DNA from 3 places in the Lysinibacillus sp. GW821-FHT14F06 genome. Region 1 is predicted to be linked to each of the others. Evidence: a T-box and tRNA genes for the amino acid it is inferred to sense, from the RefSeq annotation. Region 1 holds a T-box; the other regions hold tRNA genes.
What was found. A T-box is a leader RNA that pairs with one kind of tRNA and senses whether it is charged. The one in region 1 lies ahead of serS (serine--tRNA ligase), so its partner is inferred to be a tRNA-Ser.
Positions count from the first base shown of each region.

Region 2: it has a tRNA-Ser gene. The T-box ahead of serS (serine--tRNA ligase) is inferred to sense a tRNA for this amino acid. The anticodon was not compared.
Region 3: it has a tRNA-Ser gene. The T-box ahead of serS (serine--tRNA ligase) is inferred to sense a tRNA for this amino acid. The anticodon was not compared.

Region 1 is NZ_JBXAPF010000036.1:39,869-44,147, forward strand. It holds gene AC1RNS_RS22485 (LysR family transcriptional regulator) at 108-986, shown strand; gene serS (serine--tRNA ligase) at 1,374-2,654, opposite strand; T-box leader at 2,729-2,945, opposite strand; gene pdxT (pyridoxal 5'-phosphate synthase glutaminase subunit PdxT) at 2,995-3,558, opposite strand; gene pdxS (pyridoxal 5'-phosphate synthase lyase subunit PdxS) at 3,560-4,279, opposite strand, start outside.
Region 2 is NZ_JBXAPF010000032.1:29,180-33,458, reverse strand. It holds gene AC1RNS_RS21280 (hypothetical protein) at 1-570, shown strand, start outside; partial or broken gene AC1RNS_RS21275 (IS3 family transposase) at 635-1,210, opposite strand; gene AC1RNS_RS21270 (hypothetical protein) at 1,165-1,374, shown strand; tRNA gene AC1RNS_RS21265 (tRNA-Ser) at 1,895-1,985, opposite strand; gene AC1RNS_RS21260 (protein kinase family protein) at 2,126-3,286, opposite strand; gene AC1RNS_RS21255 (RNA-directed DNA polymerase) at 3,553-4,279, opposite strand, start outside.
Region 3 is NZ_JBXAPF010000015.1:8,956-13,234, forward strand. It holds gene AC1RNS_RS14305 (LysR family transcriptional regulator) at 1-168, shown strand, start outside; gene AC1RNS_RS14310 (LysR family transcriptional regulator) at 192-1,112, opposite strand; gene AC1RNS_RS14315 (coenzyme F420-0:L-glutamate ligase) at 1,239-2,429, shown strand; tRNA gene AC1RNS_RS14320 (tRNA-Ser) at 2,484-2,551, opposite strand; gene AC1RNS_RS14325 (RNA ligase family protein) at 2,642-3,277, opposite strand; gene AC1RNS_RS14330 (AAA family ATPase) at 3,302-4,258, opposite strand.

The DNA.
Region 1 (4,279 bases):
ATATGAAAAACGTTATATTCTAAAAAATCTGAAAATATGTTATTATACATAATAAATATACTTATTCGACAAAATACTGCATTTTAAGTATAAAGGTGGGAAAATTCATGGATCTAAGGCAATTAAATTACTTCATAACAATTGTCGAGGAAGGACAAATTACGAAAGCCGCAAAAAAACTACATATGGCACAGCCTCCACTTAGCCAGCAGTTAAAAATGATGGAAGAAGAATTGAATTGTAAACTACTAGATCGAAATGGTAGGACACTTGATATGACGGGTCCCGGGAAAGTGTTATATGAAAAAGGGAAAACTTTATTATCCAATTTCGAGGATACTATTTCTGAAATAAAGGAAGTAGGAGAAGGCTTAAAAGGTGTTTTATCTATAGGCGCAGATCAAACTTGTTTATCCTATATACCTGAAAAAATCAAGATTATGCTCGACCGATACCCCGATTTATGCTTTAAAATTATCGAAGGCGATACATTATTCTTAACAGAGAGCCTTTTAAGTAAAGAAATTGACGTAGCTATTTTACAGCAGCCCATTGAAGATGAAAAATTTTTTTCATTAGGCTTGGATGTTGAGGGATTTGTACTTGCTACACCATCGCAGTGGAATTTACAGAGCCCGATTCAGATGGGAGAATTAAAGAATATACCATTTCTTTCTTTTTATCGTCATCATAATTGTAATACACTTCGTATTATTTTAGATGAATTTAAAACTCATGGGTTTGAACCAAAAATTATTTGTGAGTGTACTAATATTGCCATGGTCTCTTCCTTGATTAGAAAAGGAGTAGGTGTGACCATTTTGCCAAGAACAAGTCTAGATAAGTTTTCTATTGATGGCATTAAAATTATTGAATTCGCTAATTGTAACATCCAATCTAAAGCGACGATAGTTTGGCCAAAGGAACGGTATTTAGCCAAATATGCACTTAATTTTTTAGAGTTGTTTACTGAAAATGGAAATTAAATAAATATACCTATATAAAAAAAGCGTACTTCTAGGAAGGTAATTTTAGCTTTCCTCGTAGAAAAAACTAATCAAAGCCCCATAGAATGGACAGTTTAATTTCATTTGGGTAATAAATCCATTTTATCTCATTCTTTTATTGAAGGTATTATTTACTCAATTTCTAATGAACATAGCCATCTCTGTAAAGCACCACGTTCGTCTCCATTAATAAGATTTACAAAGAAAAGCTACCATCGAGAAATAAATCTCCAACGGTAGCTTATTTTTTATCTTCATTGATCTCACCACCTGTAGAGGTGGTGAGATCAATGCGGTTTTGGTACCTTTTCAGTGCGAAATTGATTTACTTCTTTAATTCTCTGCACTTGTCACTTCGACCCAGAACTATTTTGGAGCAATAATATCTTTCCCGCCCATATAAGATCTTAGTACCTCAGGAATTACTACGCTTCCATCAGCTTGCTGATAGTTTTCTAGGATGGCCGCTACTGTACGTCCAATAGCAAGTCCTGAGCCGTTTAATGTGTGTACATACTCCGGTTTTGCATTTGCTTCACGACGGAAGCGAATATTTGCTCGACGTGCTTGGAAATCCTCGAAATTAGAGCAAGAAGAGATTTCACGATACATGTTTTGTGCTGGAATCCAAACCTCTAAATCATATTTTTTTGCTGCCGTAAAGCCTAAATCAGCCGTACACATTTTTAGTTTACGGTAAGGTAAGCCTAATAGTTGTAGTACCCTTTCAGCATGACCAGTTAATAGCTCTAGCTGTTCGTATGATTCCTCTGGTTTTACAAAGCGCACTAATTCTACTTTGTTAAATTGGTGCTGGCGAATTAAACCACGTGTATCACGTCCCGCAGAGCCTGCCTCTGAACGGAAACATGCACTATATGCAGCAAAGCCCTGTGGTAATGCTTCTACAGATAATATTTCATCACGATAGAAGTTTGTTACAGGTACCTCTGCCGTTGGAATCATGAAATAATCTGTTTCCTCTAATTTAAATACATCTTCTTCAAACTTAGGAAGCTGTCCAGTACCAGTTAAACTATCACGATTAACAATTACAGGTGGCAGCATTTCTTCATAACCATGCTCTTCTGCATGTAAATCCATCATAAATGTCATTAATGCACGTTCTAAACGAGCACCCAGCCCTCGATAGAATAAGAATCTGCTACCTGTCACTTTTGCTCCACGCTCAAAGTCTACAATTTTTAAATCGGTTGCAATATCCCAGTGTGGTTTAATATCAAAATCAAATGTCGGTACCTCACCCCAAGTATATTCCACAACGTTGTCATCCTCTGTTGTGCCTACTGGTACGGATTCATGCGGGATGTTTGGTAAACGCATCATCATATCTTTAAAACGGTCTTCTACATCATTTAATTGGACATCTAGCTCCTTAATTTCATCGCCAACCTGACGCATACGAGCGATTACTTCATCCGCATTTTCTTTATTACGCTTCATCACAGAAATTTGTTCAGATACTTTATTACGCTCAGCTTTAAGCTCTTCCGTTTTTGCAATTAATACACGACGCTTGGCATCTAATTCTTCAAAATCGTCTAAGTTTCCTAAATCCTCATTACGTGTTAATAGCATTTCTTTAACTTCAGCGAAATTATCGCGCACGCGTTTAATATCTAACATCGTTCATACCTCCAGTAGATTCCAAATGATGGGGAATAGTAGGTCAGGAGAACACAAAAAAGCCCTCATCCCATAAAAGGGACGAGAGCTACCCGCGTTGCCACCCTAATTGACTAGACATCATGCCTAATCCACTTATTTCATAACGGCATTTCAGCCGGCGACAGCCTACTTCATTCACTTCGACTGCGCAACTCCAGGACGGATTCACAAGTGTTTTTATCAGCTTCCACCAACCGCTGACTCTCTAAAAAAAACGTGCCTGTTACTACTTCCCATCATCGTGTTCAGTTATTTAAATTTTATCCATACTGTACTATACGAAACAAGATTTTGCAAGTCATACCATAGACGATACAAAATATTTGAGAATACGTGTATCAGTTGTTAATTCAGGATGAAACGAACAGCCTAAAAAATGACCATCCTGTGCTAAAACAATCTTCCCTTCATGCTCTGCTAGAATTTCAACACCTTCGCCAACTGAAACAATATGAGGTGCGCGTATAAAAACAGTAGGGATTGCATTACCTATTTTAGGTATATTGAGGTCTACTTCGAAGCTATCTACCTGTCGTCCATAAGAATTTCTTGCTACTGCTAAATTCATAACCGCTAAATGTGGCTCATAGTCCACTACTTCATTTGCCAATAAAATTAAGCCTGCACATGTTCCAAACATCGGCAATCCAGTCTTTGCGAGTGTGCGAATTGGCTCCAACAGCTCATATCGATTCAGCAATTTTCGCATTGTTGTACTCTCCCCACCAGGTAGCACAAGTCCATCTAGTTGCTGTAAGTCATTGTGCCGTTTTACCAAGACAACCTCACAGTCTAGTGACTCTAACATTTGCATGTGCTCCCGTACCGCTCCCTGCAATGCTAATACACCAATTCGTTTCATTTTACCAGCCTCGCTCTTGCATGCGCTCATTTTGACTGAGCTGGGCAATATCAATGCCTTTCATTGGAACCCCTAGCTCTTTTGATATTTCTGCTAGAAGCTTATAATCCTTATAATGTGTAGTAGCCTCTACAATTGCCTTTGCAAACTTCTCTGGATTTTCTGATTTAAAAATACCAGAACCAACGAACACACCGTCAGCACCAAGCTCCATCATTAAGGCAGCATCAGCAGGCGTAGCGACACCACCAGCTGCAAAATTCACCACTGGTAAACGCCCATTTCGTTTAATTTCTCTTAATAATTCAAATGGGGCTCCAAGCAATTTAGCCTCTGTCATTAGCTCATCCTCTGTCATACCAACTACCTTACGAACTTGCGCATTCACTTTACGAATATGACGTACAGCCTCTACAATATTCCCTGTTCCTGGTTCACCCTTTGTTCGCAGCATTGAAGCTCCCTCACCAATGCGTCGAGCAGCTTCTCCTAAATCGCGGCAACCACAAACAAATGGTACAGTGTAATCACTTTTTAATAAATGAAACTCTTCATCTGCAGGTGTTAATACTTCACTTTCATCAATATAATCAACACCCATTGCCTCTAAGATTCTTGCTTCGACTATATGCCCTATACGTGCCTTAGCCATCACCGGAATAGAGACAGCCCCCATAACCTCCTCAACAATTCTAGGATCAGCCATACGTGCAACACCGCC
Region 2 (4,279 bases), on a different contig from region 1:
AACGTGTCTAACGATACATTAAAAGATTTTTCGAATGACCTAGCTCGATTAAAGTTAAGCTTAAAAAATAATTCCGATAGCAATTCTGATAACGAATTATTAGGCGAGTTTTTGACAAAAATTGAACAATATAAAGAAAAAGGCATATTTGACGGACAGGCAGACGATAAAAACACCAACCAGATTTTTCAGAACAGTGTTTTAGATTTGGTTGATGAATTTCGTGCTAAAGCCGTAAATGAAGAGGCCCAAAATTATTTTAAGGAAAAGAATGCAAGAGCTGATATGGCAATGTTTCTTATCAGGGGTTTAGGCATAACAAGTGGGGAGGTTCATATTTCTGATGAGGGCATTTCTCGAATGATGAAGTTATACGAGGAAAAGTTAAAAGACGGTACGTTAAATTCTGATAATGCTGAAATACTCGATATTGACGCTTTTAATAAATATCGCGAAAAAAATAGCAAGGATATTGAAGAAGCAATCAAAGAGCGTGAAGCATACAGTTTATTATTGAAAAAACTTGACGCATTTAAAAATTCTTTAGTCCAGTATTTCGAAGGGAAATAACAAACTGCAATAGATAATCCCAAACTAAAGTGTACCCTTTGTAAAGGACATTTTAAAAAAGACTCTAGGTAACTTGAAGAAGATGATGTCTGTATTGCGCAGGCGTCATCTTCTTTAGGTTCCACTGACCTCGATAGTGATTGTAATAAGTCATATAACTTTTAATTTCCCCTTTTACATCTTCTAGTGTTTCACATGATCTTAAATCTGTTTCATCTTTAAAATGCCCAAAGAATGATTCTTGAGGAGCGTTATCCCAACAGTTCCCACGACAGGACATTGACTGACTTATTCCCATTTTCTTCACAAGCTTTTGGAATTGGGGATTGGTGTAGTGGAAGCCTTGGTCTGAGTGGATGAAGGCACCCTCATTTAGTTTTATTCCATTCTTCTTTAATTTCTTTAAAGTATTCAGGGCAATATCTAACGTTATTTTATCAGATACTTCATAAGCCAAAATTTCATTGGTTTCCCATCTTTAATTGTAGACAAGTAGGTGCGTTTACCTTTCCGTAACTCAAAGATAGGTGATGTCTGTTAATAATACTTTCCCAGCTACCCTTTGCTTAAATTGACGGTTTAGCAGGTTCGATAATGTTCGATGTTCCTTTGTTGCTTTGGCAATTCGTCGATATGGATTATCGCGAAACTGCCGAAAAAAGATTATTGGTCGAACTTGCTGTAGTGAGTGCCGCGTGCCAAGGTGAATTAGTAGCTATAGAAGAAAAACACTTGAACACTGAAAAAAATACTCTTTTAATAGAACAAGCTTTAGTTAATTTAACTGTGATGGAATTATTGTAAAAGAGACTAGACAAAAGGTAAAAGAAAACGTGTAGTAACTATTCCATCAAATATAATGAATGATCAAGTTACGCTTGCTGCAGTTAAAAAATATCAACTAGAAGAGGCTGGCGATGAACGAGAATGGAAGGAACATTTTTTCATTTTCTCAAATGAATTTGGTAAACCGTATCGCCCTGATTCAATAAGTCAATGGTGGGACAGTTTTACAAAAAGGAATCCTGATTTACCTAGAATACGTTTCCATGATCTATGTCACACTTCAGCATTTTATTAATTCATGCTGGCGAACACCCAAAAGTTATTCAGTCAAGATTAGGACATTCAAATATTACCACAACAATGAATACTTATGGACATTTATTAGAAGAAACTGATCAAAGAGCTAGTAATCACTTCAATAAGCTTTTTATCAAAAAAGATTGATTTGGACAAACTTTGGGCAGATTTTTCAGCTATTCGTAGTTATGCATAAAAATAAAATGCCTTACAACCGTTGTGGCTGTAAGGCTTAGGTTAGCGTCCCAGGAGGGATTCGAACCCCCGACCGACGGCTTAGCTTACCACTAACATCACTCTTTACAATCCTAGTAATACCAAGCCATTGAGACACTCTTAAACTATACATGGGATTCGGTCAAATTACGTTTTTAGACCGAAAGTATCTTTATATATAAAATAACATCAATTAAAAATGATTAAAAGTAAAAACAGTCCTATTTGTCTCACAAATTCATCTGATTAAATCAATTTAAAAATCACTTATAAATCTATTCATTTCTTCTACATTTGCGAATCTTTTATTTTTGTCTGGATTTAACCCTTTAATTTTATACTCATATAATTTTCCATTAGTTATATGTTCTAAATTCACTTTTCCTGTCATAATGAAAAGAATTAACCTAGTTAAGGCATATGTTTCATGAAGAATATTATAATTTTTAAAACCATCAATATGTAAAGATGAATCATTAAAAGAGCCTTTAATATCTGAATTTAATGAAGTTAATTCTAGCTCTGGAATTTTGACAAGACCAAAATCAGATATTTTAGCTACAACTATATCATCATATATCATTATAAGTACATTATTAGGACTAATATCTCTATGCAGGTAACCTTTTGAATGGATATATTTGAAAGCTTTCAATACTTGAAAACATATGTTTTTCCTTTGTATCGTAGAAAGAGTTGCGTTATTTTTTAATATGTATTCATACAATGTACAATCCATACATTCCATAATGTATTCGTTATTATCGTTGTTATACCTATAAACTTCAACAATATAAGGAGAACGCATTTTTTGCATCTCTGTAAATTCATTTTTAAATCTAATTAATTCTTTATGCTTTAAGTCTTTTTTTGCTCTTTTAACAATGAAGCTTTTATTATAATATTTATCTTTGTACCTATATACATTAGCGTAAGAGCCTTCTCCTATCATTTTTAAGTTTTCTATACTAATTTGATTAGGTGCTTCTATTTCTATGGAAGTATTCATTTTGAAAATTGGGATTTCATAATATAAATCAATCATATCCATATTTTCTGGAATTGAGTTTCCCCCACTAGAAGATAAAAACTCTGAGCATTTATTTATTACACTTTCATAATATTCATCAATTGAAAAAGTATAAATTGAATTTTTTAATGCCCTTTTAAGTCTTGTAGCTATATTAATCATTTTTATTAAATCTCTACTGGGTTCTGCCCAAAAATGAGCTGTATGTTCATTAGTAGGTAATCTTTGATTCATGGTTTTAAATAGATTAATTAAATTTCCATGTAAAGTTACAAAGATATTTTTTAATTTTTCATTTCCAATATTTGTATATAAATCAGCAAACTCTAAATCCACATATTCCTCTATTTCTTTATATTGAGATGTAATATAGTTGTTTATATCCATTTTATGCACACCTTTACATTATAATTATAATATTATAGATGTTAATTTGAATAATCTAATGATTCGCAAATCAGATTCAGACAAATCATTTAATTAATTCAAAATACAAAGAGAGCCTAATATTAGACTCTCTTATATACTTTTGCTACAACTGCTTTTGTTGATAAGAATAGAGTATTGTGTTTTGTAAAACTGAGCAAGTTACAATTAGGCTTCTTTAATTTGGTGGCTCAATTCCTACCTAAATATTATAATTTCCACTTTATTTATCTACTCTCTGCCCATTTTACAACTGCCACCTCTAAAACATCCAATCTAGGTAAAATCGAACGGTACCAGTGACTTGCTTCATCGCCAGGAAGACAATTAGCGGACACCAAAAATGCCCTTCTTTGCCAATTAGGGAACTGCATAATATTTCTCTTCCTTGTCTTAAACCACGATTGTTGATTTGCATTACCTAAAGCTAATATTATTTTTCTTCTTAAAAAATCATCATAATAATCATTGTAGTATGTAGCTAGATTATCAATATTCCAGCCTGTTCCGTTGCTAAAAGTTTTGAATAGCCACATTCTATGAAATTCTAAATGACCTACAATAGAATCTTCTAATATACTTATTAATTTTCCACTTATTCTTTCCTTCTGATAAATGCTTAAGTCTAGTTGATTAATGTACACAAATATATGTTGGAACGCCGTATATAGTTTATCTATATTATCTAAAACTAAATCTAACGCTTCAGTATTATTTAATTGAGCCATTCTTCTCAAAACAAATCCAACTATTTTAGCATCTGCACTCTCAGAATCGATTTGTTCTTGTAGAATTGCTATAAGATTTAGGCTATCTATTTGTTGCTGTAGTTCATCTGGTAAAATATCATAATCAATATCTCCGTACGGGTCATCTATGCCCATTTCTTTTATAATATCTAAAAATTCATCTGATAACCTCTGAATCTCTATTGACTCTCCTGATTTTAAATAT
Region 3 (4,279 bases), on a different contig from region 1:
TTACTATCTGCAAGTGTTATTGAACGTGAATTAAAGAGTGGGGATATCAAAGTTTTACATTTAGAAGAGCAGCATTTTATGCGAACATTTTCATATCTATACTCTCCCACGATGAAAAATAAGCGTAATGCTGACACGCTTATTGAAGCTCTACTCAAAAAAGCTTAGCATGCTATTACTAGTCGCTAAGCTTACTTAATATTTCTCGGATTTAAACGTTTACGCTCCTGCTTTTGCTCTATAATATCTACAAATTTTGCAGCCGCCCGTGAAAGTGGAACACTCTTTAAATAACACATGCCTATACTACGGGCTGGTATTTGTTCAGTTAATGTTAACTCATATAAAAGTCCTCGTTGCAAATAATCCTTAGAAAATTCTTTCGTTACACAAGCAATGCCTAAATTACTACGTGCGAATTCCAGCACAAGATCATGCGACCCTAGCTCAAACTCAGGTTCGATATGTATTCCTCTTGCAAATAAATAATCTTCTACATATTTTCTGGAATTTGATTTTTGCTCTAAAAAAACAAGGGGAAATTTTAAAAGATCTTCAAAGCTTAATTTTTTTGACGTTAATGTTCGGTATTTTTCACCACATACAAAAACATCTTGAACCTCAGTACATACGGTTAACTGTAATGTCGCATCTTCTATCGGAAAATTACAAAGTCCTATATCCACCTCACCAGACTTAATAAAATTACAAATTTCCGATGTCGTCCCATTTAACATTTGCAATTTTATGTTCGGATACATGGTATGAAATGCCTCTAGATATGGCATTAAAAAAAAGCGGGAAATCGTATCTCCTACACCAATTTTTAGTTGACCAGTTGTTAAATTTTTAAATTCCAGTAGCTTTTCCTCACCAGCATCTAAAAGACCTAACGCTGAATTCGTATACTCGTATAAAAGACTACCTTCAGTTGTTAGTGTTACCCCCTTAGGTGTGCGATTAAAGAGACGTGTACCAAGTTCCTTTTCTAATTGCATCATGGCTTGGCTAACAGCTGGCTGTGTCATATATAAATCCCTAGCAGCCCTTGAAAAGCTATTATTTTTAGCAACAACACTAAAAACACGGTATAAATCTAACTTCCCTATCATATAAGCACTCCTTATAGCTATTATACGAACTATTAATTTTACTTATATCATTAAAGGAGCGTATAGTAAAATTATATTGATTTTTATTCACATAAAACATTTACCTGTTAATGAGGAGAGATTATTTTGGAACGTGTAGTTGGTACAGTTGTAAGAGGTCTTCGTGGTCCAATTATTAACGAAGGCGATGATATTGAACAAATCGTTGTTGATACGGTATTAAATGCCGCACAGATTGAAGGCTATTCAATTGAAGATCGAGACATTGTCACAGTAACAGAATCTGTCGTAGCACGTGCACAAGGTAACTATGCATCAATCGACGACATCGCAGCTGACGTAGCTGCCAAATTTGGTGATGATACTGTTGGTGTTATTTTCCCTATTCTTAGCCGTAACCGTTTCGCAAACTGCTTACGTGGTATTGCTAAAGGCGTTAAAAAAGTTGTTCTTATGTTAAGTTATCCATCTGATGAGGTTGGTAATCACCTAGTTGATATAGACGAGCTAGATGTAAAAGGAATTAACCCTTGGACAGATACATTAAATGAAGTTGAATTCCGTGAGCATTTCGGCTATAAAAAACACACATTTACAGGTGTAGATTATATTGAATATTATAAGGAATTAATCGAAGCTGAAGGCGCTTCTTGTGAGGTTATCTTTTCAAATAATCCAAAAACAATTTTGGACTATACGAAGAGTGTTTTAACTTGTGATATTCATACACGCCTACGCACAAAACGTATTCTAACAGTGAATGGGGCTGAAAAAGTATACAGCCTTGATAATATCTTATCAGCATCTATGAACGGTTCAGGCTTCAATGAGGAATACGGTTTACTTGGCTCAAACAAAGCAACAGAAGATAGTGTGAAATTATTCCCGCATACTTGCCAGCCAATTGTTGACGGTATCCAAGCAAAAATCAAAGAGGCTACTGGTAAAACAGTTGAAGTCATGATTTATGGTGATGGTGCATTCAAAGATCCTGTAGGTAAAATTTGGGAATTAGCTGACCCTGTTGTTTCACCAGCCTATACTGCTGGATTAGATGGAACACCAAATGAAGTTAAACTAAAATACCTAGCAGATAATGATTTTGCTGATCTTCGCGGTGATGAATTAAAAGCAGCGATTTCTGACTATATCCAAAATAAAGATGAAGATTTAACTGGTCAAATGGCAGCTCAAGGAACAACACCTCGTCGCTTAACAGACCTAATTGGTTCTCTATCTGACTTAACATCAGGTTCGGGTGACAAAGGAACACCAATGATTTATATTCAAGGCTATTTCGATAATTACACTAAATAATACAAAAATGAACTCTCGTTACTAAAGAGAGTTCATTTTTTATTTACATTTAAGTGAGGATGACAGGAATTGAACCTGTAAACCCTTTTCTATAGGGATATGCAGCCCTTGCACACTTCCTCATAATATATAATTTTTGATTGATAGATTGATGTAGTATTACATTTTTCTCAGTCCTTTTTTAATAATTAGAAATCACAGTTAAATCAGGTTTATTTTAAACGATTAGGAATGACTTCTTCTTGTAACCAATGCTCACTTGTTTGAACATGATGCAATCTGACAAATTTCCCTAAATTATATTGGAAATCATCATAATGAAATGATCCCGCATTTCTAATGACATAACCTTCTTGTTCACCATCAAAAAATGATTTACCAGTAAATGTACGTTTTATTTTTTCTTCATCGAAAATCCCTCGATATAAAACAGGTGCGGTTTCAATACCTAACTCAGCGGCAAAGGCAACTGTCTCATCCCAGCTCAAACAAATATTCTCTTCATTCCAAATACTAAATAAATAAAAGTAGCTTGTTAACGCTTGATAATAAATGGAATGCTTGGCGTAAACATTTTCTCCACATAGACGCCAATCTTTTGGAATCCGATATGCAAAACTCGCGTGAAATGTTTTTACCCAATGTCTAGAAGGATGATTGGCTGAATCGATGCTTCTGGCATGCATATAGTCTTTGTAAAGTGTAGTGCCTTCTCCATCTAATTTTTCAGTGACAACCACTTCTTTTCCTATAAAATGATTCACGTTTTTAGCAACCTTATCATCATGGGTATAGCTTCTACTCCAAGGTAAATGAAAGCTTCTTGGATATTTCTTTAATTTCGTCATATCTCCACTTCTTTTCTCTATTGTTTATTTGGCAAATTGATCTGCCTCACGGAAAAAGTAAAGCCTTGTTAATAAATCGCCATCTAATAAATGATAAATTTGGCTTCCACCTCTATCGCCCCCATACTGTATTAACATATGGAACTGCACTAAATGTACAACCTTTAAAACGAAATCCTCTTCAAAGCCCAACTCTAATAAAAAATGACAAACCATTTGAGCCGATACATTTTCATGGCCAAAATAGCCATACCGTTGTTGCAGTGGTTTAAATTTTTTACAAAATGGCTTCCCAACATCATGGAATAATCCTGCTATTTGTAATGCCAGCTTATCACTTTCCAAATAGTATTCATTGATATAGGCAAACACAAAATAAGTATGCTGACATAGTAGAAATTGATGATGTGGATTTTCTTGATTAAAATGATAAATTTCTTTAAATAGTGGGACTGATCGAAGTGTTTGAAAAAGCTTTTCATAAGTGGGTTGGCTTTGAATAAGTGAAATAAATTGTTGTCGAGAAATGTCATATGGACTTGATTCATGTACAATATGCACTACATCGAATCCTTCTCCTACTGTTGGGAATTCTAAATGCTTTCTCATTTTTTCCATCACCATCAATGGTACTTGCCGCTTCCGTTGTTGGTTTCTTGCTACACAACTTGAATAGGGTGTATCAAAGTAATAGCATTCCTTCTTAATCGTGCTTGGTAATTTACGAAGTGCAAACATCCTGCGTTCTCTTTCAATATTTGTGGCATCTACTATGACAGAAAAACCTTTTGCCACTAAGTCATTAAGACGCTCATATAATGTGCGAAAGACCACACGTGATTTCTGCTTAGTTGCGTCACCAAACAGCTCCTGCCGTATAGCATCACTTGAAAGAACAATCGCTTCTTCCCTTTTCGCTAGCTGTTTCACAAATGTACTTTTTCCACTCCCAGGCAACCCCACTGTAAAGATCACCTTCATCCTTTTCACCTCCCTTCAAGT